One region of the [Mycoplasma] cavipharyngis genome, then DNA from elsewhere that is predicted to be linked to it. Evidence: riboswitches for the same ligand, from Rfam matches in the RefSeq annotation. Region 1 holds a riboswitch; the other holds the start of a gene.
The links. Region 1 has a riboswitch for thiamine pyrophosphate ahead of cypl (ABC transporter thiamine pyrophosphate-binding lipoprotein p37/Cypl). Riboswitches for the same ligand answer to the same signal wherever they lie in the genome.
Positions count from the first base shown of each region.

Region 2: linked by a shared signal. The riboswitch ahead of MCAV_RS03320 (ATP-binding cassette domain-containing protein) and the one ahead of cypl (ABC transporter thiamine pyrophosphate-binding lipoprotein p37/Cypl) in region 1 are both predicted to bind thiamine pyrophosphate.

Region 1 is NZ_CP155569.1:167,687-183,954, forward strand. It holds gene atpA (F0F1 ATP synthase subunit alpha) at 1-580, shown strand, start outside; gene atpG (ATP synthase F1 subunit gamma) at 614-1,534, shown strand; gene atpD (F0F1 ATP synthase subunit beta) at 1,552-2,988, shown strand; gene MCAV_RS00685 (hypothetical protein) at 3,010-3,417, shown strand; gene upp (uracil phosphoribosyltransferase) at 3,435-4,055, opposite strand; gene MCAV_RS00695 (hypothetical protein) at 4,145-5,068, opposite strand; TPP riboswitch at 5,764-5,885, shown strand; gene cypl (ABC transporter thiamine pyrophosphate-binding lipoprotein p37/Cypl) at 6,053-7,252, shown strand; gene MCAV_RS00705 (ATP-binding cassette domain-containing protein) at 7,462-8,703, shown strand; gene MCAV_RS00710 (YebC/PmpR family DNA-binding transcriptional regulator) at 8,806-9,522, shown strand; gene MCAV_RS00715 (Cof-type HAD-IIB family hydrolase) at 9,530-10,555, opposite strand; gene trpS (tryptophan--tRNA ligase) at 10,580-11,590, opposite strand; gene MCAV_RS00725 (GH32 C-terminal domain-containing protein) at 11,601-13,049, opposite strand; gene glpO (type 2 glycerol-3-phosphate oxidase) at 13,281-14,420, opposite strand; gene MCAV_RS00735 (leucyl aminopeptidase) at 14,485-15,846, opposite strand; gene MCAV_RS00740 (glucose-6-phosphate isomerase) at 15,947-16,268, opposite strand, start outside.
Region 2 is NZ_CP155569.1:827,823-844,090, reverse strand. It holds gene MCAV_RS03360 (hypothetical protein) at 10-1,182, shown strand; gene MCAV_RS03355 (hypothetical protein) at 1,867-2,265, opposite strand; gene MCAV_RS03350 (hypothetical protein) at 3,184-3,318, opposite strand; gene MCAV_RS03345 (hypothetical protein) at 3,575-3,907, shown strand; gene MCAV_RS03340 (hypothetical protein) at 4,020-4,289, shown strand; gene MCAV_RS03335 (type ISP restriction/modification enzyme) at 5,045-9,880, shown strand; gene MCAV_RS03330 (superoxide dismutase) at 9,989-10,648, opposite strand; gene MCAV_RS03325 (ABC transporter permease subunit) at 10,768-12,498, opposite strand; gene MCAV_RS03320 (ATP-binding cassette domain-containing protein) at 12,505-13,242, opposite strand; TPP riboswitch at 13,319-13,426, opposite strand; gene rplU (50S ribosomal protein L21) at 13,545-13,898, shown strand; gene MCAV_RS03310 (ribosomal-processing cysteine protease Prp) at 13,902-14,204, shown strand; gene rpmA (50S ribosomal protein L27) at 14,230-14,532, shown strand; gene rplK (50S ribosomal protein L11) at 14,705-15,160, shown strand; gene rplA (50S ribosomal protein L1) at 15,175-15,855, shown strand; gene MCAV_RS03290 (substrate-binding domain-containing protein) at 15,960-16,268, opposite strand, start outside.

The sequences.
Region 1 (16,268 bases):
TATTGAAACTCAAGCAAATGACATTTCAGCATATATTCCAACTAATGTTATTTCGATTACTGATGGTCAATTATTTACTAAAACTAATTTATTTAATTCAGGTCAACGACCTGCAATTGATACAGGTTTATCAGTTAGTCGGGTGGGATCTGCTGCTCAAATTCCAGGCATTAAAAAATTAAGTGGTTCATTAAAATTAAGTTTAGCCCAATATAATGAGTTAAACATTTTTGCTCAATTTGGTTCTGATTTGGATGATAATACCAAAATTGTTCTAGCTCATGGTGAAAAAACAACATTAATGTTACGTCAAGTTAATAACCATCCTTATCAGCAAGTTGATGAAATTTTATTACTTTATATTATTGATCAACAATTTATTAAATCAATTCCTAAAGAAGAAATTATTAATTTTACCCAGTATGCTGTTAAACAATTTGCTAATACAAAAATTCGTCAAATTTTAATTCATGATTCTAAGTTAGATGATTTTAAATTAAGTGAATTAAATCAGTTTTGCCAACAAACAATTAGATCTTATGGAGAACACTTAAAAGATTTTAGTTCTAATATCAAATAATTTGATCACTATTTAAGATATAAGAAAGTCTTTATGGCTAATTTAGAAATCATTAAAAAACGGATTCAATCAATTGAAGTTACTTCTAAAATTACTTTTGCAATGAAAATGGTTACGACTGTTAAATTACAAAAGTATCAAAAAAAGTATCAAATTTATCAAAATTATTTTGCTGGTTTACTTAATGTTTTTCGTGCCACGATTAATAATGTTGATGTTGATTTGAATATGGTCAATAGGTTGTTTTATCGTTATAATAAAATTAATTTGGAAAATTCAACTAAAATTCTTTATGTTATTTTTGGTTCAGATTTAGGAATGTGTGGTCATTATAATTCTGATTTATTTAAAAATTTAAAAAACACAATTAATGATGCAACTAATGCTGAATTTTTAATTTTTGGAACGAGAATTGCTCGATTAATTAGTTCACAACAACCTGATTGAAAAATTATTAAAATTATTCATCACATTGATAAAGAGTTAATGAATCATGAATTAATTTTTATTCGTGCTTTTGAAGTTTTTGATTATTTCATTAAAAACAATTATCAAAAAATTCATTTTGTTTACACCCAATTTATTAATTCTTTAAAACTAACAATTCAGTCATTACAAATTTTGCCCCTAACTTTAGAAGTTTATAACCGTAAAGATCTTTTTGGCGCCTATTTATCAGAAGATAATTTAGGTAATTATGAATTAGGTTTTAAACCTGAATCAGTTGTTTTAGCCTTAATTCCCCAATTATTTACCCACTTATTTTATGCGGTGTTAATTGAGTCTAAAATTTCTGAAGCATCTTCACGTTATAATGCTATGACTGCAGCAACTGATAATGCTAAAGCGTTATTAGATGAATATAAACTTGAGTATAATCGCACCCGCCAAGCCTTAATTACTCAAGAAATTATTGAAATTATTAGTGGTGCAACTAAAAATCATAAAAAATAAGAAAGATTGATGCTTTTATGAACTATCAAACTGAACCATTGATTAAAAAAAATGGTGTTATTTACCAATTAACTGGTCCTGTTGTTGATGTTAAATTTAGTCCTCAAGATAATCCAACAATTAATGAAGCTTTAAAAATTAATCATCCAACTTCAAATTTAGAAATTATTTTAGAAGTTGCCCAAATTATTGGTGATGATATTGTTAGATGTATTGCTATGGGGCCAACTGATGGATTATATCGTGGCTTGAATGTTGAAAGAACTTATAAACCAATTCAAGCACCAGTTGGTAATGGTGTTTTAGGTCGGATTTTTAATGTTACAGGTAAACCGATTGATGAAAAACCAATGCCAACTAATATTGAATTTCGTTCGATTCATTCATCTCCTCCTAGTTTAGAAGATCAAGCTTCAGAATTAGTTATTTTTGAAACAGGAATTAAAATTATTGATCTACTAACACCTTATGCTAAAGGGGGAAAAATTGGTTTATTTGGAGGTGCAGGAGTTGGTAAAACAGTTATTGTTCAAGAATTAATTCATAATATCGCCATTAATCATGGTGGTTTATCAGTCTTTGCTGGTGTTGGTGAAAGAACTCGTGAAGGTAATGATTTTTATTATGAAATGCAAGAAAGTGGTGTTTTAGATAAAACTGCTCTTGTTTTTGGACAAATGAATGAACCACCTGGAGCAAGAATGCGGGTTGCTTTAACAGGATTAACTATGGCTGAATACTTTCGTGATGATCGGGGTCAAGATGTTTTATTATTTATTGACAATATTTTTCGTTTTACTCAAGCAGGTTCAGAAGTATCAGCATTATTAGGTCGTATGCCTTCTGCTGTTGGTTATCAACCAACATTAGCTTTTGAAATGGGGTTATTACAAGAGCGAATTACTTCAACTAAAAAAGGTTCAATTACTTCAGTGCAAGCAGTATATGTTCCTGCTGATGATTTAACTGATCCTGCTCCAGCAACTACTTTTTCACACTTAGATGCTAAAACAGTTTTAGATCGGAAAATTGCTGCATTAGGAATTTATCCTGCAATTTCACCACTAGAGTCTAATTCACAATTACTAAAACCTGAAGTTGTTGGGATTGAACATTACACAGTAGCGCGTAAAGTGCAACAAATTTTACAAAAATATCAAGAATTACAAGATATTATTTCGATTTTAGGAGTTGATGAATTAAGTGAAGAAGATAAATTAGTCTTCTATCGCGCTCGTAAAATTCGAAACTTTTTCTCTCAACCATTTTTTGTCGCTGAAAAATTTACTGGTCAACAAGGCAAATACATTTCAGTTAAAGAAACTGTAGCTAGTTTTAAAGAAATTATTGATGGTAAAGTTGATCATTTACCTGAACAAGCATTTTTATATGTTGGTGGAATTCAAGAAGTTTATGAAAAAGCTGCTAAAATTCAGGCTGAAAATAAAAAATAATTCAACAACGGACAACTAATCATGAATCAAGATTTTGAATTGCGTTTGCATATAGCAACTCCTAATGGGATTGCTTTTAATGAATTAATTCAAAGTGCTCAAATTAAAATGCATGATGGTTATATGGGAATTAATCGTAACCAATTACCAACAATTCAAATTGTGCAAATTGGTTTAATGACCATACGGTTTTTAAATGGAACAACTAAGGAATATTTACTAGGTCCAGGAACAATGTTAATTGATCAATATTATGCTCAAGTTTATTCTGAGTTTTTAATTGATCCAGATCATATTGATGATAATGAATTTTTAATTGGTCATCAACAAATTGAACAAAAATTATTTGATCAAAAACTACAAGGAATTTTTGACTATAAAACAGAACTAGTTTTGCGTCAAGAAATTGCTAAACTAAGAAAACAATAATTTTAATATGAATTAAATTATTTAGTTTTAAATAACCGATCACCAGCATCACCTAATCCAGGAACGATATAACCATGATCGTTTAATCCTTGATCTAAACTAGCACAATAAACATTAACTTCAGGATGATTTGCTGCTAATTTAGCCATCCCTTCAGGAGCTGCAACTAAACCAATAACACTAATTGATAGAGGTTGATATTTTTTCACAAGATTAATTGCTGCATCAATTGAATTAGCAGTTGCAATCATTGGATCACAAATAATAACATCACTATGTTCCATGTTACATGGCATTTTTTCATAATATTTAATTGGTTGTAATGTTGATTCATCACGGTATAAACCAATATGACCAATACATGAATTTGGCATCAAATCTAATAACGCATCTGACATTGTCAATCCTGCTCGTAAAATGGGAATAATTACAACTTGATTAGTTAAACTATAACCAGTCATTTTCTGCATTGGAGTAGTAATCTCTTTAGAACTGAGCACAAAGTTTTTGGTTGCTTCATATGCAATTAATTGAGTGATTTCATATAAATTATTACGAAAAATAATCGAAGTAGCATTCTGATCGCGCATGCGGGTTAATTTATCTTTAATTAAGGGATGATCTAAAATTTTGTGCATAAAAATTTTTGTTGATATTTAAGAATAATGTTATTTGCTTCATTTTAAATAAATAATTTAAAAACTAGCAAATTTTAATCATTCTTAAACTATTTTTTTAAACGATTTAAATATATGCGATAAGCTCGGTTAGTAAAAATACCAACAAAAACAGAATCAAATGCCATTTTATTAGCTTTTAAATCATAAGCCTTTTTAATTAATGCTTCACTACTAACTAATTCACGATCAACAATAATGAAAGCTTGAATGTATTTATATTTAACATTTTTTAAATATTTATTAGGTACAGCAAAATGAAATAATTGTTCATTCATTGTCACATTAAAAACAACATCTTTTAAATCTTTATGAGGTACACGATTTAAAACTGCTAATCAAGTGAAGATTTGAGTGTTACTAACTTGCTTAAAATCAATTTTTTCTCAATTATTATGATTAAAAATGTTTTTAGATAAATAACTAATTTCTTGATTGAGATTGATTTTAGCTAAAGTTTTAATGCTATTTTGCACTTTTTGAATTAGTTTATCACGATCATAATAATAATGATGATTAACTTGATTATCAATTTCTGATACTTGATTAGTTGGTGCAATTTTTCTAGGTTCATTTAAAACAAAATCAACTGCACCATTTTCTACTTTTCAATAGTTATTAATCAATCCATAATAACATCCTAATAATCCTCATGGAAAAAGAAAGAAAATGTTGTATAAAATTCATTTTTTGATTTTTCATTTTTCCATATGATAGGAATAGTATCAAAATAAAACAATGACAATAGCATTAATGCTAAAAAAAACAGCTAAAACAATAACTAGATGATAAATGTTAAAAATGCTCTTAATGTTATTGCTTTGTTGGGGGTTTAGTGATAAATTAGAAAAAGAAATGAAAATATTAGCAATTAACATTCAAAAAGCAAGACAACAAATCAAATTAGTAATAGCAGCAATAATTGTTGTTGAGCGTAACAAAATAATTAATTGTTTAATTGATTTAATCATCATAAAAAAGATTAGTCTATATTATTAATTCAAAATAAATATTATCTAATTATTATATCTAAATAATAGGTTAATAAAAAAATCCAAGGGTGAAGACCTTGGATTTAAACTATAAGATTAATAATAATATCTATCATATTAAAAAACATTTTTTTGTAACATTAATTTAATCATTAGATATTAATAAAAGATATTTCATATTATTATTAATTTCGCCTAATCTAAAAATTTTGCTCTCTTGTAGCCAAGTTAAAAAAGATCAACTTCTTAAAATTCTAGTCTTAATTTAAAAAACACACATCAATTTTCCTTTATCAAAATAAAGAAAGAACCGATAGTTAATTATTAAATTACAACTAATAACTTCAAAAGAGTAATCATTCCTAACTTTTCACTCAAAAACATCATTGCTAAACTGATTGAAAATGATATTAACAAAAATTCGATATTAATTTTAATTTCAGAAACTAGATATCCAAAAAGTAATGTTAATTTAATATAAACATTCTAATTTTAACACCAATCTTACTTAAATTACAAGATTTTAATTGTCTTTTATTTGAAAATATTTAATAGTTTATAAGTTTGAATTTAATCAACAACTTTAATTAAATTATTTAATTTCTATTTAATTTTTTATTATGTATAAAACAATAAAAACAATAATCTTATTATTTAAATAGTATAATATTGGTGTATAAAACAAACAGGGGTATTTTAATTTATAAGGGACATTTAAGTTCTTATAAGTTAAGATTGAGATAGATCCTTTGAAACTGATCTAGATAATACTAGCGTAGTGAGTTTTGTTTAAAATAATTAACTTTGTCTTTTTTTAGGGCATTTCTAATAAAGTATGTTATTAAAAAAGTAATAAAGTTATTTGAAACAACATTTCAATTAGTTTAACCCCTTTGTGTTATTGATTTAATACAAAGGGGTTTTGTTTTATTAATTATTGATTTGAAAAATAAATATTAATAAAATATGAAATATAAATCCAAAATTATTGTTGCTTTAAGTAGTTTAATTTTTACAATTCCTATATTAAGTGCATGTGCATCAACTAATCCTAAAGTAATTACATTTGCTTTATCAGAAAATTATTTTGGACTTAGTGCAACTAAGAGTTTACAAAAAGAATTACTAACTGAAATTAAAAAAATTAAAACAACAGATAGTAAATATAGTAATGTTTTACTTGAACAAATTAATGTGCGAAAAATTGAAGATTCTAGTACTAAATTACAAGAAATTAATGCTAATAAAGTGCAATTTGCTTTTGTGCCAACATATCAAGTATTTAAATCTGGTGTTAAAGATTTTGATATTGTATTACAAACAGAAACTGATGCTTTTAAGGGTGATGAAACATTATCATACTATTCACCAACAAATAATCCATTAGAAAAAGTTGCTCAAGCATTAAATGATAATTTTTCTAATCCTGCATATAAGACATGATTTGGTAAAAATTCTCAAAAAAAAGAAATAGAAGTTAAAGAAAAAGATCAAAAAGTTGAAGGAACTAATACCAAAAACTGAAATGGAATTCGTTATAATGACATTTATGCTAATCCAAGAAAATTAGTTCCTTTTTATCGTGGCATGATTATGATTTATGGCACAGATGAACAACTTAAACAAATTAAAGATGCTTGAAATAAAAAAGATTGAAACGCTTTTAAAAAATTTGGTATTGCTGGTGGTAAAACTTCTTCTGCAGGAAAATTTGTTTTACAAGAATTATTATTAAAAAAACACTTTAATAATGCCTTTACTACTTTAGAAGAAGAAAAATTAAAAGATAAAAACTTTAAACTACTAACTGGTCAAAGTGGTAGTAATATTGGTTGAACTAATTTAAAAGATTATCACATCTTTTTTGATGATGAATCATCTTATGCGTGAACTCAAAATAATACTACTAATGATCAACATTTTTACACTCCACAAGTTGCTAATACTAAAGCTGAAGTTTTCATGGTAACTAATCCAATGGGTTATGATCTTGGTATTTTTAATAAATCAATTGCAAAACCAGTACAACAAATTATTAGTCAAGCATTTATTAATTTAGCAAAAGCAAACAAAGATCCATATGGTCCATTAGGTGGTTATAATGGTTATAGTTTTGTTAGTCAAAAAAATTTAGACGATTTCCAAAATAAAACTTTAAAAGTTTAATTTCTAAAATAATAATTTTTAGCATTTTTTATTCGATTTAATTGTGTTTTCGATTTTATTTTTTGAATTAAAAAATTTTTTTAGAATATAATTAACAATGAATTTTGAATGTGATTTTTTTGCATTAATCGCAATTAAACTAATTTAACAACAAAAAATAAATTAAAAACAACACATTTAATATTAGATAGATATTTTAGGTTATCGAAATGAAAAAGGAAAAAGAATTAGAAACTGCCTTAGATACAGTACCTAGCACGTTATTAACAGAAATGAAAGATGTTAATCAACAATTAGCAGAGGTGAGTAAAGAAGAAAAAGAATTAGAAAATTACTTACATTCTAATATTTTCAATTTTGTTGAAGCACGAGAAGGATTAGAAGACATTTTTAAAGTACAAGATAATGCTTTAAGAATTGTTGATGAGTTAGATCGTGGATTATTAAGCCTTGATCGCACTATTCCTTTACTAGAAGTGCGTCATTTAACAAAATACTATGATAATTCTCGTCGCCCAGCTGTTGTTAATGCTAGTTTTAAAGTTTATCCAGGAGATTTCCACGCTTTAGTTGGTGCTAGTGGTTCTGGAAAAACAACTTTATTAAATTGTATTTTAAGAAAAGATGCAAATTATGAAGGTGAAATTTTAGTTGATAATAAAATAACTAATAATGTTGAAGCAGATGAATGACTGCCAAAAATTGGTGTTGTTCCTGCTCAGTTTGAATGAGCACCAGATACAGTTTTACATGACTTACTTGTTAATAAAGCAACTGAAGCTGGTAAATCACAATTAGAAGCATTATCATATGCTAGAAGTTCTTTAGAAGAATTAAATTTATGGCACTTAAGAACTCGTCGTATGGTTGAATTGAGTTTATTAGATAAACGAAAATTAGCATTATCAATTGCCTTAATTAATAATCCATACTTAGTAATTTTAGATGAACCTTTAATGGGATTGCAAAAATTTGAACAAGTAGAATTGCTTGTTTCTTTAGCAAAATTACAAGCTGAATCACGTGGAGTTTTAGTTTTAAGTCATTGCATTGATGAATTTAGTGGCTTTGCTAATTTAATGACCATTTTATCTAAAGGTCGTGTTTTCTTCTCTGGTTTAGTAAAAAGTTTACAATTACAAAATCAATACAAATTTTTAGTACAAACTACTGATAACCAATTAGCACTTTCCTTATTGAAAAAAATTAATTGTAAGTATCGTTACAATGAAGTTTCTAAAACAATTTTAGTTAAATTTGATGGTCAATTAAATTTATTGTTATTCCAAAAAGAATGTGCTGCTAAAAATATTATTATTAATGATTTAAAACATGCTGCAACTAGTCTTGAAGATTTATATGTTGTTTTATTAAAAGTAGGCACTAGTGATGCCATTCGTGAAATTTATGAATATCGTGCTAATCATGAAAAACAAAAAAAAGAATTATAGTTTGTTCTCATCAAATCATAATTTTTCATCAAAAAATTAATAAAAAAACCTCAACTGCCAAAAGTTGGGGTTTTTTCTACTAAAAGAAAAAATTAATTTACAATGCCACGAAAACATTTAATTGCTGCTCAAATTAATTCTAAACAACAAAATAGAGCTAAATTATTACAAAAATTATCTAAAGAAATTAAGGCCGCTGCTAAAGAAGGAACTAATCCTAATATTAATCCACGTTTAAAATTAGCAATTGAAAAAGCATTAAAAAATAATTTATCACAAGAATCAATTAATAAAAACATTTATGGTAATCAAAAAAATGAAGCCTTTTTAGTTCATTATGAATATGAAGTTTTTGCTCCTGAAAAACTAAAAATAATTATTAGTGCACTAACTGATAATGCTAATCGGACAATTGCTAATCTTAATAGTTATTTAACAAAAATTAATGGTCAAATAACTAAACAAAATGCTGTGAAAATTTATTTTAAAAATTTAGGGATTATTTGTATTGCAAACACTAAAAATAATCAAATAATTACTGAAAATGATTTAATTAATGATTTAATTGATTATCCAATTGAAAATGTGATTTTTGATCATGATAATATTGAAATTGAAACGATTGCTGATCAATTTTATTTAGTTAAAACGCAATTAGAAAAAAATGATTATCAAATTTTAGCAGCTGAAAAAAGATGGGTTGCTGATGATCTAATTAATGTTTCAAAAGAATTAGCACAAAAACTAACTCGTTTTTTTGAACAATTAGATCAAGATGATGACATCCAAGATGTTTATAGTAATTGAATTGAACAATAATTAAAAATTATTTTAATGAATTAGACGCACATGCTTTTTTAATTCGTTCATAATGATTAGGATGTTTTTCTTTAAGAATGTTAGTGAAAAAATCAATAATTTTTCAAGCAACGCCATTATTGTCATTATCAAATTTAGTAACACCTTTAGCAACAAATTTAGTTGTTGTTTTACTATTTTTCATTGCATAACCATAATGAGCACTTGATAATAATGAAACATCATTATAACCATCTCCAAAAGCAATTGTTTGATCTCAAGGAATACCATAATAAGATGAGAAAAAATTTAAACTATTACCTTTGTTAGCAAAAGTAGTATTAACTTCTAAAATGTGAGAACGATCATTTAAAGATCACATTTGACAAGTCAGAGTTTTAATTTTACTTTTAATTAAAGTAATGACATAATCAATATCAACATTAACTGATAATTGAATTAAAATCGAAGGAATATTGCGTTTTTGTTCAAACAACTGATCAAACCCTAATAAAGGTTTATCTTTTTTTAAATCCATATGAAACCATTGTGATAAAGCAGCAATATTTTCTTCATTTAATGGACGATAGGTTCTTAAGTTTTGTCCATCTTCTACAATAATATTTTCAATTGCACTAACAATTTCTTCTTGATCACATAATTTTTTTAAAATGTGCGAAGAAAAAACAAATTTAATTGGTGTCATATGTAAATCATATGGTTGGAACATAATTGCACCATTTAAATTAGCAATTAAAGTATCTAATTTTAATTGTTCATAAAAAACATGTGATGATCTTCATGGCCTTCCTGTTGCTAGACAGAATTTATGATCGTATTGGTTTAATAACTGAATAATTTCTTTAGTAAAATTAGTAATTTGTGCTTGGTTGTTCAATAATGTACCATCTAAATCAGAAACAATTAAATATTTCTCATAAATATGGTCCAAAGCACATTTAAAAAAAGCTAATTTTTCTAATTTTTCTTTTTCAGAATATTGTTCAAAATGAGAATTTTTAATTATGAGATTTTCTTGTAATTGTTTTTTCAAAACTCCCTCCTTATTCAATCAAAACTAAATTGGATATAAACCATATATTTTTTGTAATTTTTTAACTTTAGCAGTAGCAATTTTTCTGCACTGATCATGGTGTTTACTTAAAATTGCTAATAAATATTGATCATTTATTTGCTGGTATGAATTTTGAATTTTTGTTAGAAAAGCACACACTGTTTCAGCCACTTTTTGTTTTAGATCATGATAAGTTTGATTGGCCATGCTTGCTACAAATTGATCAATTTCAGTATCAGTTAAACTACAATAAATTTCAATTAAATTAGATACTCCAGGTTGGTTAATAACATCATATTTAATGTGATTTAGTGAATCAGTTTTTGCTTGTAAAATTTTTTTATGAGCGACTTCAATTGGATCATTTAAAAAAATTGTTCCTTTAGGATTAATGGATGATTTTGACATTTTCATTGTTGGATCTTGCAAATCCATAATTCGTGAACCAACTTTAAAAATATACTCTTCAGGAACAGCAAAAATCTTTTCTTGATATTTATTATTAATCCGAATTGCAATATTTCGGGTTAATTCTAAATGTTGTTTTTGATCTTGACCAACAGGAACAAGATTAGCATCATAAATTAAAATATCAGCTGCCATTAAAATTGGATAAATTAATAATCCTGTAGGAACAGTATTAGTTTTATTTTTTAGAGTTATTTGTTGAGACTTATCTTTAAATTGGGTCATTCGACTTAATTCACCAATCGAAGTGTGAACTAAAAGTAAGTAACATAATTCAAGATGTTCAGGAATGGCTGATTGATAAAAAAAGATACATTTATTAGGATCAAGACCACATGCTAAATAACTTTTAATTACTTCTAAACTATTATTAGTTAGCTCTTTTGGATCAAAACTAACAGTTAGCATATGATAATCTGCAACAAAGAAAAAACTTTGGTATTGATCTTGTAATTTAACAAAATTTTTGATTGCTCCTAGATAATTACCTAGAGTTAATTGGTTGGAAGGTTGAATTCCTGAAACAAGAATTTTTTGGTGATTCATAATATTTGATTTATTCATTCACTAAAATTTTAGTAGTAATTGATTCAATGCGATCGATTGAATTCAAATAAATTAAGTTTAAATTTTCTTTAGGATAAATTCGTCCAGTAAATAAATATTGACCTGAATTTAAATTGATTTCAAAATAACTAGTATCAAATAAAAATTCAAATTTAACTAAAGGACGTGATAAAACAATTTTGCGCTGATTAATGCCATTATATTTATTACTTAAATGATGCAAACGTTCAATTTCTAATAATTGACTTTTAGCATCATAAATAATAGTCATTACTAGTGCAAACCCATCATAAACATTAACACAAAAACTTTTATTTTTAACAATTTCAATTACTTTGTGAAACAACTTTTCGTTTTGATGGATTTTAATTTTTTCTAAATATTGGGGCAATCAGTTAATCACTAATCTGCGCTCTTGAATACTAACAACTTTGATTGGTGTGAAACAGTGACATCAACGTTCTTTAATTTCTTTTGCTTGATTTTGTTCAGGATAACCAGCTCAAGCAATCATTAAATATTTATTGTCATGATACCTATGAAAGTATGGCGCATAAAACTCAAAACCATAATCAATTAAACGAATTTTATCAAGTGGTTGAATGGCAATTTCAAAATCAAAAAAAGTCTTTTGATCTAAAATACAATAAAATGATTGACTTATTTTTGCAGAATTAGAATTATTTTGATTAGGAACTAAACTAAAAATTAAAACGACTTGATCTTGATCAAAAATAATGTTAATTGCTTCAGCACGAATTCAATTAGTATCAGTAATTTCAAATTTTTTTAATAGTTGAATTTGAGTTTTAGTAACATTGTAAGTAAATAATCAAATTTGTGCTTTTTTATTATTAGTACCAACTCCAATTAAAAAATAATTTTGTTTTTGGTATACAAAAATAAATGGATCAAAAAAATTACAATCAATTTCTTTAGCATAATTAAGTGTTGTCAATAATAATTTTTTATTTTTAATTTGAAAACGATCACCAACAACATCACGTTTAGGTCTACTAATAACTTCACCTTTAATTAAAGTATGAATTTTTTGTTGGGAATTGGCTTTAACTAAATTAATAGTACCAACATAAAATAGTTGTAATTGCTGATTTTGATAAAAAAATGATCCAGCATAACATCCTTGATGATCATAATCAGAATCAGGAGCATTGAATAATCAATGATAAGTGTAATGAAAAAAATCTAAAGTTTCTACCATTGACAAAAATCGTCATTTTTTGGTTAAATCTAAAGGATTATGTTCAAATGCAATAAAACACTTATTTGATTTAAAAAATATTCCTGCAGGTTTAAAAATTCGTCCTAATTTAGGACTAATTAGTGAAATTGGTCGGTATTGATCGTTTTGCAAATTTAAATTATGTTTAGCATTTCAAAACTTGCGTTGATCAACAACAATCTTTTTTATTTCCATACGAATTAATTTAATTGTTTGCTTTCAATTGATAAATTTTTTATTGATTACAATAATAAATTAATTTTTTTAATATCAGAAACAAATTAGTCTTAGAAATAAAATAATTCTAAGATTAATTAGTTTTTTAATGTAATTTTGCGATTTAATAAAATTGTTTTTAATCTAAATTATTATTTTAAATCAACTTTTTTATTTTTTGATTGATTTGCTTATTATTTACGAACTAAATTATTTACGCACTAAATCTAATTTTGATTTACGTAAGTGTTTAATAATTTCAAGTGCAATTGCTGGGGCTGAAGAAATACCTGGTGATTGCATTCCTGCAGCATTAATAAAATATGGATTAAAACGGGATGGACCAATAACAAAATCGTTAGTGGCAATGTCAATTGGTCTTGAACCAGCATAAGTCATAATGGTTTGTTCCATATCAATTTTAGGAATAATTTTGTGCGCAATTTTACTAATTTCATTATATTTAGCTAAAGTTGTAATTCTAGTTTGATCTTTAGGCACATTATCTTCTGCAGTTGGACCAACTAAAATATGACCAGTTAACATTGGTGCAACAATAATGCCTTTACCATGAATTGTTGGCATTAGAAAACAAATATTTTTAACAATATCTTTTTGACTACGATCAAGCACACGATATTCACCGCGTCTAGTTGTTTGGCGAAAATCAGGACAATGAGCCATTGCAGCAATCACATCAGCATAATGACCTGCAGCATTAATAATTCGTTTTACTTGAATTGTTGTTGAGTGGTTAAACTCAACACTAAAACCATTTTTTATTTTTGGATTAAAACTAATTTTAGTTACTTCAGTATTAGTATGAGCAAAAAACTTTTTATTCTTATTTTTCGCTTGCTCAATTAGTTCTAATGTTGCAGCAACTGGATCAATAATAAAAGAGTTAGTACAAAGTAATGCTCCTAACACACTAGGATTAACATTAGGTTCGTGTGCTAAAACTTGTGCACGATTTAAAATTTTTAAATGATTTGGATTAACTTGATTAGTAAGCCCACGTTCTAATAATTTTTTAGCATGATTCATTTCTTCATCATTAAATGCTAAAACTAAAGAATCAACTTTAGCACGAGGGAATTTAAATTTAGGAAAAATTCTTTTTTGTCATAAACTATTACCTAAAACATTTAAATGCGCTTCTACTTTTTGTGATTCTGCATCAAATCCACCATGAATCACACCTGAATTACCTTTAGTAGTTTCATCTGCAAACACTGGATTTTTTTCTAATAAAACTACTGAACAGTTGTATTTTGATAATTCATAAAAAATACTTGCTCCAATAATACCACCACCAATAATTAAGACATCACACTTTTTAACTGTCATTTTTGTTCTAAACTTTATTTTTCTCAATTGTTATGATGCAAAACTAATTTATTTTGGATCATCATTATTTGTTTTTTAAATTAGCTGCTAATTTATATAAAGTACGAACTAAAGGCCCAGAACCACTACCTTCAGTAGTTGAATCCATACCAGCAATATCTAAATGAAAATATGGCTTATCACTACTAAATTCTTTTAAAAAACATGCTGCACGAGAAGATCCTGCTTTTGGTGAATTGGTTGAGTTTTTGATATCAGCAATATGACTAGTTTTTAATAATGATAAATAGTCATTATGAAATGGTAAACGTCATACAGATTCACCAGCAGCATAAGCAGCATGGTTTAATATTTCTCAATCTTGATCAGATTTAGTTCATGCACCTGCATAAGTACTACCTAAAGCATAAATAACTGCACCAGTTAATGTTGCAATTGATAATAATTGATCTGCCTTTAAATCTTGATAAGCATATGTTAAACAATCTGCTAAAACTAATCGACCTTCAGCATCAGTATTATCAATTTCAACAGTAGTGCCTTGATATGATGTTAGCACATCATCAACTCGATAAGCTTTTGCACTAATTAAATTTTCAACAAGACCAACAACTCCAATCACATTAGTATTAACTTTATTTTTTGCTAAAGCAATAATAGCAGCAACAACTGCAGCAGCACCTGACATATCAAATTTCATTCCTCTTAAATGCCCACCAGTTTTTAAACTATAACCACCAGTATCAAAACAAACTCCTTTACCAACTAATGCTAATAATGGTGCTTGAGAATCTGTTTGATATTCTAAAGTAACAATTCTAGCACCATCTTCACTACCTTGTCCAACAGCAGTAATTAAACCCATTTTTTTCTCTAATAATTGTTTATGAGTTAGTACATTAACTTTAATTGGTAAATCTTGACAACTTTTTTTAATTTCTTCAACAAAAGTTGATGGATATAAAACATTATTAGGCATATCTTGTCAAGTTCGCGCTAATGTTTGTGCTGATGCTAACACTTCAGCTTCAGCAATTTCTTTTTTTAGTTTACTACCGTTTTTAATCACATGAACTAATTGTTCTGTTTTTTTAGTTTTTAGTGAGTAAGGAATTTTATTATTAGCATAAGCAATTGCTGCACAGATTGCTGTTGTTAGTTCAGTTGAACTTAGTTTTTGTTCTAGAATTAATGCAAATGTTGCAAGATCAATTTCAATTGTTTTTTTAGTTTTTAATAAAAATTTTAATAAGCAATGATAAAGATCAACAGGAGTCACTTGATTAGCATCTAAATATAATACTTTAGTATTTTCATCTAAATCTTTTAGTTGTAAATGTTGTTGTTCATCTTGATCTTTAGTTGTTGCTGTTTGAGCAACTAAAGTAATTTTTTTTACTGAGTCATTTTTTTTGTTTTTAGCCATATAATTTGAATAAAATTCCTTTTTTGATTTAATTAAAACAAATTATAACATAACAAATTTAAATGTTAATTATGGCTCTAATTGCTATAAGAAATTAAATTTATTTTTTTAATAAAGCAAACATTCTAGATTTATATGCTTCTACTCCTGGTTGATCAAATGGATTAACATTTAATAAGTATGCTGAAAACACAGCAGTAACACATAAAAAAAAGTAGAAATAACCAAAATTTTCAATTGATCAATCGTTTAATTCTAAAACAAGATTATTAACTTTACCTAACTCACTATGAGCTTGTAATGTTCCTAATGCTGCTTGTTGGTTAATAAAATGAAAATCTTTATTAACTAATCAATCTAATTGATCATCATCATTGAATAATGAAGGTGGAACAACTAAATTTTGTTTTGCTTTTTTAATT
Region 2 (16,268 bases), 370 kb from region 1:
AAATTAATAATGACAAATTTAGAAAAATATTTAAATATTTTGAATCAATTAGAAAAATCTTCTAATCATTATAAAAAAAGGATAATTTTTGAAATATTATGTAAAAAAGTTTTAGAAACTGCTCCATTTTTTAGTAAAGATGTAAAAAAGATTTGAAAATGACATCAATTTCCTGCTTATAATGAAAAACACTATCGAGAAATTGATTTTGTAGTACAAGATAATAATGATCAATATTGAGCAATTTTATGTGATTATGATCCTTCATTTCAAGGTTCTTGAACAATTCAAGATACACTTTATAACCCTAGTTATAAAATTAATAAAAAAGATATTAATAGTTTTATTACTGCAAGTTCAACTGAATTTACTATTAATGGAATTACTAATAAATTTAGTCAAAAATATATTTTTACAACAACAAATTATATTAGTGTTAAAACAGAAGAAACAATTATTATTTTTGAACCAAAAAAAATGATTGGTGTTGGTATTGATTGAAACAAATTTGATTTAAATCAATTTGATAAAAATTCAAAACTTGAAGTTGTTGAAAAAGAAAAACTGACAAATAATCAAATTCGAGTTGTTAATAAATTTATTAGTAATTTTCAAAAACATGATTATTGAACTTTAAATATGAAATATGGAACTACTTGATATCTTACTTCATTAAGAATTGTTGAAAGGTTATATGACCAATATCATAAACCAAATCAATCGTTTAATATTCTTTATTTAGCCCCTTCAATTGGGTGAATATTACCAGCTATTTTTGAATGAAAAAATCAAACTGATTTTAATAATTTAGAAATTTTTGGATTTTATCCAGATGTTAGGATTAATGATGAAGATAAAAATCAAAAAAATTTTTATAGTACGGTTTATAAAACGTCTCAATTGTTTCCAATGCCAATTCCTATGATAAGTGAGTTAAAAATAATTGCTGAAAAATGTAATATTTCTTCTAGAAAAGTTAATATATTTTTTTCAAGTTATGAATCAATTGATGCCATTATTGCTTTAAGAAAAAAATATAACATTATTTTTGATGTTGCTGTTACTGAAGAAATCGGTTCATGTTTACATAAATATTCAATTGATGATAACATGTCCACTAATTTTTTAAAATCTGCTAAAAGATGACTTGATATGACTAGAGAAGGAACACTTTTTTGCTAATTTTTTAATTGTTTAAAATTCAGTTGTACATTAAAGGCTAATAGCAAAAATCTATATTGATTATTAATAAAAAGTAATTCTAAAATAAAAATTGCAACTTTAATTAATTTTTTAGATAAAAATTTAATTTGAAATTTTATAAGAAAAATATAAAAGTTATTTAAAAAATTTAAATGTTATTACAGCAAAAATAACAAATCTGATAAAAAAGATAAAGTTAATTAATGATCCAATAAAGATCCAAACTTTGATAATATTTCAAAACAACATTTAATTCAAATTATTAAAGCTTATCAAAAAAACAATTAGATTTTAATTTTTCAACTTTAAATTTTTATTATGTTTTATTTTTGTTTTTTTAGCAATTTTAATTTATCTATTTTAATTATTTAAAAACATTAATTAATCATTTTAATAAATGAATTTATATACAAAAAAAAGACAAGTTGTAACTAACTTGTCTATTTTATTTTATATTAACTATATTTATTACAACACTAACTTTTCTTCTATATGATTTAAAATTAATTGTTTTAATTTATAAACTATTATAAAACTAGATATTAAGTCAATAAAACAAACAAATAAAATACTTATAATATGACGCTTGGTTTTTTTTAAAGCGTTTGTAAATATTATTCGTGTTACTTATGTGAAGCTTATTACTTATTTCTTAAAAATTATTTAAGAAACTTGTTCTTGATTTTCTTTATTTAATTGTTTATTAGCATTTACAATTGCTAAAATTACTCCAACCCAAAGAACAAAAGTAACAAAAATACCTACAATAATCAAAATAAAACAAGTATTAAATTTTTCATATAATGCTTTATCTTTATCAACATAATAAGCTTTGATATTGCTTAATCAAACAAGATCTAAAATTATAAAAACAAAACTAGTAATTACACCTAACGCAATAAAAATTCCAAGTATTGTATCTACAGCACTCCCTCTTATAATACTTGTAGGATTGTTTGCTATATATACAAGATTAGCGATTATACAACAAATAGTAAAAAGTGGCGAGATAATAGTAATAATTCCAAAGTTTTTTAGTTGTTTCAATTTCTTAATTATCATCATTAAAATTTCCTTGCTTTTTATATAATGGCCTTACTAATTATATACTTAAAAAACAAAAAAAGGATTTTTAGAAAGAAAAATAAACGAATTTCAATCGATATTAGTAAAAAAACTGCAATTTTTCTCAGTTATTTTTCTTTTATTACTTGGTTTATTAATTATTTTTGTAATAAACTCAATTTCTTATTAAAACTTGAAAAATTATTTTTATATTTTAACAATAAACAACAGTTGTTAGTTTTGACAAAAAGTATCTAAAATCTAAGATTATTTGTTTTATCTAATAAATTAAGACTTATTGGCTTTTTCATTATGTAATTTAAGATAAGAAAATGATGAAATTTAATGATTAAATTATGATCAGAAATATTTCTTTCTAAGAATTTATAATTATAAGGTAGATAGTCAATTAGTTTTAAATTGAATTATTAAAATCATTATTAATATTCAATTGATGTTGCATCAACAGATTATTAATGATCCTAATAAATTCAATGAAATTAAAGATGAAAAATATGTTTTTAATTTAATTTTTATCTTTTGATCATTAAGTTTAGAAACACTATAATTAATCGATTATTAGAATATCAAAAAAATTAAATCCAATTAAATCACTAATTAAAATCGATTGAAAATAAGATCTTTGTTTAAAACTATTATTAAACATTTAGAAATTCAATAAAATTTTATTTAATTAATAATTAATTAGAATTTTTACATTTAAATTATTTTCATAAGTAAATAATATTTTTATTAATTAATAAAAACTTTTTTAAAATTACTATTTTAATAAAGTTTAAAAAATATTATTCAACAAATTAACATTTTTAATAAATTAATATTTTAAATCAATTAGAAAAATTGCCTAATGATTATCAAAAAAGAATGATTTTTAAAACATTGTGTAAAAAAGTTTTAGAAACTGCTCCATTTTTTAAAAAACGATGTTAAATAAGTTTGAAAATGAAATCAATTTCCTGCTAAAACAAATTTACCTGATACAGGAATTGATCTTGTAGTATTAGATAATAATGGACAATATTGAGCCATTCTATGTGATTATGATCCTATTTTTATTAAACGTTATTTTTCAAAAAATAATATTTATTCATGATATAGGAATAATAGTAATAAAACAAATAAAACTTATGGAAGCAATAAAAAAGATATTGATAGTTTTATTGCTGCAAGTTCAGCTGAATTTATCATTGATGGAATCACTAATAAATTTAGTCAAAAATATATTTTTAGTACAATTCGTTCTGCAGATGATTCAGATATTGCTATTGTTTTTGGACAAGAAAAAATGGATATTATCGGAATTAATTGAAATAAATTTGATTTAAATCAATTTGATGAAAATTCAAAACTTGAAATTGTTGAAAATAAAAAACTAAAAAACCATGAACTTTGTATTGTTGATGATATTATTAGCACCTTTAAAAAATATGATTATTGAGAATTAGGTTTAGATCTTAGATGTGAAAAAAATTGAAATCTTGTTTTACTAAAAATTTTTGAAAAACTATATGATGAATTTCATAAACCAAATCAATCGTTTAATATTCTTTATTTAGCTAATTCGTTTTTTTGAATTATGAGAAACTATTTTTGAATTAAAAAATCAAAATGATTTTAAAGATTTAAAAATTTTTGGAATTTGTAGATATTTTAGAACTAGTGATGAAGACACATATCAAAAAGAACGTTTTTATTATTCTAATAATAATAATAATAAAATACCATTTCTTATGACAAACGATTTAGAAGCAATTGCTGAAAAATGTAATAGTTCTTCTAAAAGAATTAATATATTTTTTTCAACCTATGAGTCAAATAATGTGATTATGGATTTAATAAAAAAATATAATATTGTTTTTGATTTTGCTGTTTATGATCAAAAGTGTAAATATTTTGGATTTTTGCCATATGATAACGTGTTTACTAATATTTCTTTAAATTTTTATAAAAAACGACTTGATATAGATTGAGAAAGCTACCTTCTTTTTACTAATTTTTAATTGTTTAAAATTTAATTGCACATAAATTACTAATAACAAAAATTTATATTAATTATTACTAAAAATTAATCATAAAATCAAGACTGATAATTTTATTAATTATTGATCAAACATCTATTAATTTTTATTCTATATGTTTAATTTTTATTAAAGTAATTACTTAAAATCTTTTATGTGATTATCATATTATTTTATAATGGATATTGAATTTTTATCAGCATTTTTTTATCATATTATTTAACATAATTAAACTTAAATTAGCAATCATTAGTTCAATGATTTTAGTTGTTTATTTGGTATTTTGATTTCAAAATCATAATCTTAATAATAAAATAATTGATTTCAGAAATTTTAGTATTAATAATTATTATCAAGTTAATGAGTATTAAGATGATTGGTTTTTGTAGATATAGTTATTATGTTCTAATTTCTAAAAAATTAATAGTATTAGTTTGTTTATTAAATTGATCTTGTGTATACTAAAATTGCAGTGTTTAATTTTTAAAATTGTGAACTTAAAAATTACTATCAATACTATCATACTAAAATTATTAGTATCGTTTCAATGCAATAGATTTAATTAAATAAAAAATATTGTCTAGATTTATATCAACTATTTTTAAAATCACAAGAACAAGAAATAATAGCAAAATTTAAAATTTTAATCTAATTAAAAAGATTATAATTTTCGTAATTGATGTCAACAATAAATTGATATCTTGAATAAAAATTTTGATGATAAAAAGAAAATAATAATGACCAATTTAGAAAAATTTTCAGATCTACTTGATCAACTAGAACAACGTGTTAAAAACACTAGTGAAAAAGGTAGAGTTTTTGAATTATTATGTCAAGCGATTTTAAGAACTGATCCCTTTTTTAAAAGTGAAATTAAAGAAGTTTGAATGTGGGATCAATTTCCTGGAAGAGGTAAGAAAACCGATATGGGAATTGATCTTGTTGCTTTAGATAAAGATAATAATTATCGAGCAATTCAATGTAAATTTTTTAATCCCAATAACAAAATTCAAAAAAAGGATGTTGATACTTTCGTTTCTGAAAGTACTACTTTTGATTTTGTTATTGACAATCAAACCCATTCTTTTAGTAATGATCGCTATCTTTTTGCTACTACTAATAACATTAGTAAAAATATTGATCAAAATAAATTTATCTTTTTTGGTCCAGAAAAAATCTCAAAATTAGATATTGATTGAGATCAATTTCAATGAAAAGATTTTTTTAAAAATCAGAAAATTAATTTTTTAGAAAAAAAGAAATTAAGAAGGGATCAAGAAGATGCTGTTAAAGCTGTAATTGATGGTTTTAAAACAAGTGATCGTGGGAAATTAGTTATGGCTTGTGGAACTGGTAAAACACTTACTTCACTAAAAATTGTTGAACAACTTTATCACCAACATCATCAACCTAATCAAGCATTTAATGTCCTTTATTTAGTTCCTTCAATTGCTTTATTATCACAAACAATTATTGAATGAAGAATTCAAGCAGAGTTTGATGATTTAAGAACTTTTGCCATTTGTTCAGATGTTGGTTCTGCTGATATTGAAAATATTGATCAATTAAGTGATCAAATTTTAAATTCATTACCAATTCGCGCTACAACTGATGTAGCAAAAATTGCTAATCAATATCATAGTCATTTTAGAAAAGTTAATATTTTCTTTTCAACTTATCAATCAATTAATGTTATTGCTGAACTAGCAAAAAAACATAAACTTGTTTTTGACATTGCTGTTTGTGATGAAGCACACAGAACAATTGGTGGTTATCTTAAACATGATGAAAAAGAAAATGTTAATTTCATGAAAATTCATGAAGATCGTTATGTGCCTGCTAAAAAACGTTTGTATATGACAGCAACTGAAAAAATTTATACTGAACGTGCTAAAAAACAAGCTAAAAAAGAAGGTTATGATGTTTATTCAATGGACCAAGATGAGCATTATGGTCCGCTTTTTCATCGTTTAAGTTTTGGTCAAGCAATTACTCAAGAACTTTTATCTGACTATCGTGTTATTGTTTTTGAAGTAACCAATAAACAAGCAACTGATGGATCATTAGAAATTGATCTTGATACTAATGCTAAAGTAATTGCATCATTAAATGCCATCTCAAAAATTTCAAGCAAAACTTATAATTTTAGTTATGATCCAACACCAATGAAACGCGTTATTGCTTTTTGTAGCAGAATTGAAGATGCTGAAAATATTGCTGCTGCATTTAATCAATTTTCTAAAGACAACTATTTAAATGATGATCGAATTGTTATTCCTGTTGCAGATGTTATTAGAGGTAGAGATCCATCTAAGATCAAAACTGAAAAAATTAATTGGTTAAGTAAAGAAATTGAATCTGATCATTGCCATATTTTAACTAATGCACGATGTTTAACCGAAGGAATTGATGTGCCTTTATTAGATGGAGTCATTTTTATGAATGATAAACAATCTCAAGTTGATATTATTCAAGCAGTTGGTAGAGTGATGCGTAAGGGTGATGAAAAAAAATATGGTTATGTTATTATTCCTGTTTTTGTTAATGATGTTCAATCAATTGAAGCAGAAATAATAAAAAAAGATCAATATAAAACTGTTTGAAGAGTGATTAAAGCATTAAGATCACATGATGAAAGATTAAATACTAAAATTAATAAAGCAGATGTAACAGGAGATTTGCCTGATAATATTTGTGTCATTAAACTAAATCAATTTTATTCTCCTGATGGTTTTTATGATCAAAAAGGATTTGATACTGATCAACCTACAACAAATCCTGCTTTAAAATATACTTTAGCAACTGAAGTAGATTTAAAATCAATTGCTAAAAGTTTTACAGCAGCAACTGTTGAAAAATGTGGCGATCGTTCATATTGAGAAAATTGATCAAAAAATGTTGGTGAAATTACTAATAATATTGCCATTAAAATTAAACAACAATTAGAAAATAATCAAAAATTAAATAATTCTTTTAATGTTTTTTTAAAGAAAATGCAAGAATTATTAAATCCAAAAATTAGTCAAACAGAAGTGATTAATATGTTAGCAGAACATGTTGTGACATTACCAGTTTTACGTGCTATTTTTCATCAAAATAAAATTATTGATATTAATCCTGTAGCACAATTAATGGAGGCAATGGTACAGAAATTTAATGGCACTGAAATTGAAAGAAAAAATTTAGCAAAATTTTATCAAGAGGTAGAAGAAAAAGTTCAAAATATTAAAGCATCAGAAGGAAGACAAAAATTAATTAAAACTCTTTTTGAAAATTTCTTTCAACACGCTTTACCTAAAACTGCAGAAAAATTTGGTATTGTATATACGCCAATTGAAATTGTTGATTTTATTATTAATTCAGTTAGTGAAATTTTAAAAAGAGAATTTAATCAATCAATTGCAAAAGAAAATATTAAAATTCTTGATCCATTTACAGGAACAGGAACTTTTATTGTTCGATTATTAGAAAAATTTAAAGAATTAGGTGCTGATAATCAGACTTTAAAATATAAATATTTAAATGATGTTTGATGTAATGAAATCCACTTATTAGCATACTATATTGCATTAATTAATATCGAGGATATTTATGGTCGATTAACTCATGAATATTTATCTTTTAATCATGCTCTATTAACCGATACCTTTCAGTTATCAGAAAAACGTTTTAATAAAAACAAAAATTTTTCTTTATTTGAAAATGATTACCCGTTTCAAGAAGTTGATAATAAAGCTAAAGAACAAGATCAAGCCAATATTCGCATTATTATTGGTAATCCGCCATATTCTGGCAAACAAAAAAATCGATCAGATAATAATAAAAGAACTAGTTATTTCAATTTTGATAAAATCGTTAGAAGTAAATATGTAGATGGTTCATATAATTCAAGTTTAGTTTATGATTCATATGTAAGAGCATTTAGATGAGCAACTGATCGTTTAGGTGATAATGGAATTATTGGTTTCATTACTAATGGCGGTTTTATTAAAAATCTTGCTTTTAGAAAATTTCGAGCAGCATTAAAAAAAGAATTTTATCAAGTTTATATTATTGATTTAAGAGGTAATTTTAGAAAATTTAATTCAAAAGAAGGTGGTAATGTTTTTGGACAAAAATGTGGCACAGCTGTAAGTATTGTTTTTCTTGTAAAAAATAATAATAAAATTTCTGAATCACATATTAATTATTATCAAATAACTAATAGTTTAAAAACTCAAGAAAAACTTAATCAAATTCAAAAAACGAAATCGATTTATAATTTAGAATTTAAAAAAATTATTCCTGATAAAAATAATGATTGATTAAATCATAAAAATCCAGAGTTCTATAAATTTATTAGTATTGGCAATAAAAAAAATAATCAAATATCTTTATTTAATAAAAATTATTCTTTAGGAATTGAAACAACTAAAAACGAATGGTTATATTCATTTGACAAAGAATCTTTAAATGAAAAAATGAAGGAGTATATCAAAGAATTCAATAGATTAGCAAATGAATTACATAATGATGCTAAATTTCAATCAATAAACAATTCTGATGATCAAGAAAAATATGTTATTGATTATATTAACAATAATTCAAATCTCAAAATAAAAATTAGTTATTCTCAATTTTTATTGATTTGTAACAAAGAATTTATAGATGATAAAAAAACTGAAATAAGAACTTGTTATTACAAACCTTTTGTTAAACGTTATCTTTATTTTAATGAACAAATTATTCAAAATAAATATCGTTCATTAAATATTTTTCCTCAAAATGATACAAAAAATATTTTAATTTCCACATCAGAATCATCAGATTGATCAGAATTTAGTTGTTTAGCAACAAAAGGATTAGTAGATCGTGGTTTTATTTCAGGGAACCAATGTTATCCATTATATTGATATCAAAACAACAAAGAACCTAACTTATTTGAAAATAATTCTAGTAATAAAAATTATGCAATTAATTCAGAATTAGTTAATTTATTTAGGAAAAAATATAATAATCCTAATATCAATGAGTTCCATATATATATATATATATATATATATATATATATATACGCCCTATTTCATCATCCTACTTACAAAGAAAAATATCACAACAATTTGATGCAAGAATTACCACGGATTCCTTATTTGAACCACTTTGAAAAAATTGTGGAAATCGGTCAGAAATTATTGGATCTTCATGTTAATTATGAAGATGTTCCAGCTAATCAAAATGTTAAGATTGAATACTTTAATGTTGATCCCAACCAATTGAGCAAACAACATTATGAAATAAGAAAAATGGCCTTATCTAAAGATAGACAAACATTGAAATTTAATGATTATATTACGATCAAAAACATTCCTTTAAAAATGCATGATTATCAAGTAGGTGGTCGACCAGTTTTAAATTGAATTATTAGACAATATCAATATTCAATTGATCCTGAATCAAATATCATTAATGACCCCAATAAATTCGATCAAGTTAAAGGTGGAAAATATGTTTTTGATTTAATTTTGTCATTAATTACACTAAGTTTAGAAACACTTGACTTAATTGATCAATTACCAGAATATCAAGAAATTTAATTTTTTAAAATGATGCAATATAAATAAAAGTAGTTGCAATCTTTTAATTAAGAAAGCAACTACTTTTATTATGAGTTTATGTGAGAATTATTAATCTTTCATAATTAATTATGAACAACCACTACAACATACTTTTTCAGGATTATCACTATAAGAAGATTGAGCATGAATTAAATTACGATGTACATTTTTTCAATTAATAATTTTTCAAAAATTAGTTAAATATTCAGCCCGACGGTTATGATATTTTAAATAATAAGCATGTTCTCATACATCTAGTCCTAAAATTGGAATTTGATGATTCATTAATGGTGAATCTTGATTAGGAGTAGAAATAATTTCTAAAGTATTATTAGTATTAAAAACTAATCAGGCTCATCCTGAACCAAAACGACTTTTAGCAACTTGTTCAAATTTTGCTTTAAATTGATCAAAACTGCCAAAACTTTTAATTAAAACTTGTTCTAATTCTTCAGGAATTGCTTGATTTTTTTCAGGTGATAGAATTTCTCAGAAAAAATTATGATTAGTAAAACCACCACCATGATTACGAACAACTGTTTTAATGTTTTCAGGCAAATGGTTAAATTCAATCATTAATTTAGCAATAGGAACTTCAAATCCTTCAGGATAAAATTTACTCAAACAATCATTTAAATTATCTAAATAACCTTGATGGTGTTTAGTATAGTGGATTTCCATTGTTTTAGCATCAATTTCTGGTTCTAAAGCATTGTAATCATAATTTAGTTTAGGAAGTTTAAACATAATTTCTTTCTTGTAATATTAGATATTAATTCAATGACTTTAATAATAATATTAATATTGGATATTTTAATTTCTAATTTAAAGATAATTAAAAATTAAATTTTTAGTGATTAATCACATTATTGTTTGTTTAATCTTATTTTGTTTTTGAATTGTCAATAAAGATTAGTTCATATTTTAGATCAAAAATATTTTTTTTGAATATTTTTAATTAACAATTTTCTTTGTAAATAAGAACTAAATTCTAAAAATAATATACCAGCCCAAAAAGTTCATAAATAAACAGCAAACGATGAAGGATTTCTCACTTCTAGAGCAACAAATTTTTGTCCAAAAAGTGAAGCACCAAACGCACCCATAATGACAACATCACGAACGGCAATTTCAAATTCAAACCCACTTAAATTAATAATTTCTTTTTTAATGTTAGGTCATAAATAATGTCAAACAATTCAAAAATAAGAGTATTTTAGCATTCGATAATAATTAATTTGGGTTCTTGAAATCCGGTATAAAACAGCATTAATTTTTTTAGCTAAACTAAAACTATTATGAAAGATAATTAAAACAACTGCAGTTGATTGGGGTGTATTAAAAATCGGATTAAATAAATAGAATAATAAAACAATTGGAAATGATCGCATTAATAAATTAAATACAGCAAAACTATAAGCACAATATTTATTAATCACTTTATGAGAAGATAAAATTCCAAAAATGATTCCAAAAACAATCGTTCAAATAAAAATTGTAACTGCTTGTAAAATGACTAAAAAGAATAAATAAAAGGGATTATCATCAAGACTACTAATACCAAAAAGATTTCATCTAATATCAAAAACTTGAGCAATATAATTAATCATATTAGCATTATCTGGACTAGTAAAATTAATTTGGGTTAGTGAATAAATAATAATGATGGTGAAAAAAAAGAATAAAACTAATTTTAGCTGATCAAAATGATAAATTTTTTTGGCATTAACTTTAGGATTTAATGATTTAATTCGTTTTATTTTTTTAGTTAAACTATTATAAAAACTTAATAAAATTTCAAAAAATAATAAAGTAATAAATAGAAAAACAAATGGAATTAAAACTTCTTGAAAGTTTTTTTCTGCTTTAACAATTGGTTCATAAATTAATGAACCAATTCCAGAAATTCCTAATGATCCTAAAATTGATGTCCAACGCAAATTAGATTCAATTGAAAAAATTAAAAACAGAAAACTTTTATCTTGAATTTGTGGTCAAACAAATTGATAAAACAACATAAATTGGTTATAGCCAATACGATGGTGAAAATGATATTGTTTATTATCTAAACCTCTGAAAAGATTAATAAAATACTTATGTAATCATAATCAAGTAAACCAATAATAAATCATAATGGCAACACTATAATTATTAAAACCAGTTTTTCATAATCCAATAAAAACAAAAACAGGAAAGGCTCTTAAAATAATAATGATTCAATTAATGATTAAAAGCCAACGTTGTTTTAAAAAATGATATGAACTTAAATAAGCAGTAATTAATGCAGTAATTCATCCTGCAATCGTTCCTAAAAAAATATTACCTAAAGTAATAAATAAAAAGTTAATTGATAATAATGTTAAATTGTATGAAGGATAACTTGAATTAACATTAATAGGATTAAATAATAATTTAAGATAACTAGTAAATAGTGAAAAACTTTGTGAGTAAAAACCAACATTTTGTGATCAAAATAAAACAATTAAACCACTAATAACTAAAACTACTAATGTGAACTTAACTCAAGGTCGAATTTGTTTTTTTAATGTGTGATTTTGATCATAATACCAATCAAAAAATCAGTTGTGTTTAATCATAATTATTTAATAAACTAAGTCTAGATCCTCTTTAGTAACATCTTTAGTTTTTTTATAAAATAAAATTTTGCCATTTTTGATTGCTAAAGTTTTATTAGAAATTTTTTTTAATAAATTAAGATCATGAATATTAATTAGAATACAACAAGAATGAATTTTTTGTAATTGTTTAATTAAATCAATCGTTAATTCAGCAGTAACTTGATCTAAAGCTGAAGTTGGTTCATCAGCTAAAATTAAATGGGGTTTTTTTAATAATAACTTACTAATTTCCACTCTTTGTTTTTGCCCTTGAGATAATTGGTTAATTGATGCAAAAGCATGTTCAATAATTCCTAGCTTATCAAGTGTTTGAAAAATATTAAGTCGTTGTTGATAGTCTAAATAAAATAAAATTTTTTTCCATCACACTTGCTGGTTCATTAAATCACGTTTAATTGTTAAATAAACAGTATCATCTTCAAAAGAATTAACTGTTTGTGATAAATAACCAATTTTTCTAACTGTTTTTTTTCACGTTTTTTTATTTAATGTTTTCAAATCTTGATCTAAAAAAATGATGTTGCCACTAACAACCATTTCTTTATGTAAAATCGAATTTAGTAAAGTTGTTTTACCTGTGCCTGATTTACCAATAATGCAAACAACATCATTGTGATTAGCACTAAAACTAATATTTTGTAGATTGATTTTAATTTTAGGATTATATGCAACATTAACTGCATTAAACTTAATTAAAGCCATATTGATTAAAACAATAAAAAATTCTTGCTTGTAATTGATGATTTTCTACTAAGCAAGAATTATTATTTTAATCAAAAATGATCTTTTAACATTCTTGCTCCGCTAGTATTAACTAGATCAGCTAATTTAAGAGTACTTCTCAATTTTTAAAAAAGAATTTTTAAAAATGCCCCTGATGTTATCTATAATAAGTTATTATATCTATTTATTATCTTTTTTGATATAATTTTTTAGATATTATTGATTTAAATGTTATTTAGTTAATTTTCATCAACACTAGGAATTTAAAATCTAGTGTTTGTTTGCTGCAAAAAATTAGTTTTGCAATTAAAAAAAATTATAAGAAGGAGGTAATTATGGCTGCAGTTTTTGTCATTGGTGGTCAACAATATACTGCTAATGTTGGTGATACTTTATACGTTCAACCAATTAGTGCTGAAGTTGGTCAAACAGTAAAGTTTGATCGAGTTTTAATGGCTAATAATCAAGTTGGTAAACCAACATTGGCTAATGCTTATGTTTTATGTGAAGTAGTTAAACATGGTAAACAAAAAAAAATTAAGATTATCAAGTTTATTCCTCAAAAACACCACTTTAAACGTCAAGGTCATCGCCAAGGTTATACTAAATTAATCATTAAAGAAATTAAAGTTTAATGAATGATTGAAATTTTTATTAGTCCATCAACAATTATTGTTACTGGACATGCTAATTATGACAATAATAATGATATTGTATGTGCAGGAGTGAGTGCAGTAGTTTTAGGTGCTTGTCAATTATGAATTAAAAACAGTAATATAATTATTCAACAAACAATTGAACCAGCACAAATTAAAGCGAAATTTACTACTGCTGCTTTAAATAACCAACAATTAGTTGCTCAAAGGCAATTATTAATTTTTCAACTAAAAAAGATTGCATTACATTATCCTAATTATGTTCAAATTAAGCAAATTAATTAAATTAAAAGAAAGGGAAGTTGTTAAAATGTCAAAAATAATTTATCATTTGCAATTTTTTGCTTCTAAAAAAGGAGTTGGATCAACTAAAAACGGTCGTGATTCTAATCCTAAGTTTCTAGGCGCTAAACTAGCTGATGGTCAAACTGCTAAAACAGGACAAATAATTTATCGCCAACGTGGTAATCGCATTTTTCCTGGTAAGGGCGTTGGTCAAGGTGGTGATGATACTTTGTTTGCTCTAAAAGATGGAATTGTTAAATACCGCCCATATTTAAAACGCAAAACTAAAGTTGAAATTGTTCCTGTTGTTACTACAAAAAACAATTAGTAATTAACTTAAAAATATAGATCAAATAACTAAAATAAATTAAATTGATAATATTTTGATTTTAATCTTAATCATTAAAAATAAGATATAAACAGTTATGTGGTAGAGTTTAATGATTGCTCATTATTAACCACAATAAGAACAAGAAAAAATATTTAAGAAAGTTGCTTATATGGCTGCAAAAAAAATTAATCGAATTGCTAAAATTGAACTAATTGGTGGTCAAGCCAAACCTGGACCAGCATTAGCTTCAATTGGAATTAATATGGGTGAATTTACTAAGCAATTCAACGAACGTACTAAAGATCGCATCAATGATGTTGTTCCAACAGTTATTACTGCTTATACAGATAAATCATTTACTTTTGAAGTAAAAACAACTCCAACAACAGTTTTATTAAAAAAAGCAGCAGGAATTGAAAAAGGTGCTAAAGTTCCTAACAAAGAAAAAGTTGGCAAAATTAGTTTAGAAAAAGCTTTAGAAATTGCTCGTTATAAATTAAGTGATGCCAATGCTTATGATGAACAAGCAATGTTGCGTATGATTGCAGGAACTGCAAAACAAATGGGATTGGAAATTGAAGGTGTCAATCCATTAAAAAATAAGAAAGATCAATCAGAAGGTTAAACTAAAAAATATTTATGGCAAAACGTTCTAAACGATATAAAGCAATTTTAGCTTCAATTGATTCTAAAAAAATTTATCCTGCTAAAGAAGCATTACAAATTTTAAAAAACCAATCAAATGTGAAATTTGTTGCTTCAGTTGATATTGCTGTTAAACTCAATTTAAATACTACTAAACCTGAACAACAATTACGTGGTACTTTTACTTTACCACATACTGTAAGTAAACCGATTCGAATTTTAGTAATTGATGATTTATTCACTCAAGAAGATGCTGATGCTTGTGGGGCTGATTTTTTTGGTGGCATGGATAAAATCGATGAAATCAAACAAGGTTGATTAGGTTTTGATTTAATTATTACTTCAGCAAAAATGATGCCTCATTTAGCTAAATTAGGTAAACTATTAGGTCCTAAAGGATTAATGCCTAATCCTAAATTAGGTACAGTTTCTAATGATTTAGTGAAAACAGTAATTGAATTTAAAAAAGGTAAAAGTGAATATCGTACTGATTCTTTTGGTAATATTCACATGCAAATTGGTAAAACCGATTTTAGTGTTGATCAATTAAAAGAAAATTATGATGCGATTATTGATTTATTACTAACTCGCAAACCAAGTACTGTTAAAGGAAATTACATTCAAAATATTTCTCTTTCAACAACAATGAGTCCAGGATTGAAAATTGAATTTTAATTTATTTTTCAATTAAAGTTTTTAATATTAAAAGAGCATAAAAAAACCATTCCTTTTATTTTTTATAAGGAATGGTTTTTATATTTTACTTAATTAATTTTTATTTATTGTTTAGGAGTAGAATCTGAAAAAATTTGATTGTATGTTGTAATATTAGCACCATCAACTAAAATTGGTTTTAATAAGAATGTATTTACTGCAGCAAACTCACCGCCAACTGAGTTAGTAGGTTTGTAAGTAGTTGTATCTAGTGTAACAAAAGTATTTGCCATTGTGTGTTGAGCCACTTGATTTTTATTATCTGAAGTAGAGCTTGCTGCTGGTTTAGGACTTAATTTATCTAAATCTGCTTTGAATTTTGTAATTGTTGCATCTTTATTAATTTCAGCTAAAATTTTTTCAGCAATTGCTTT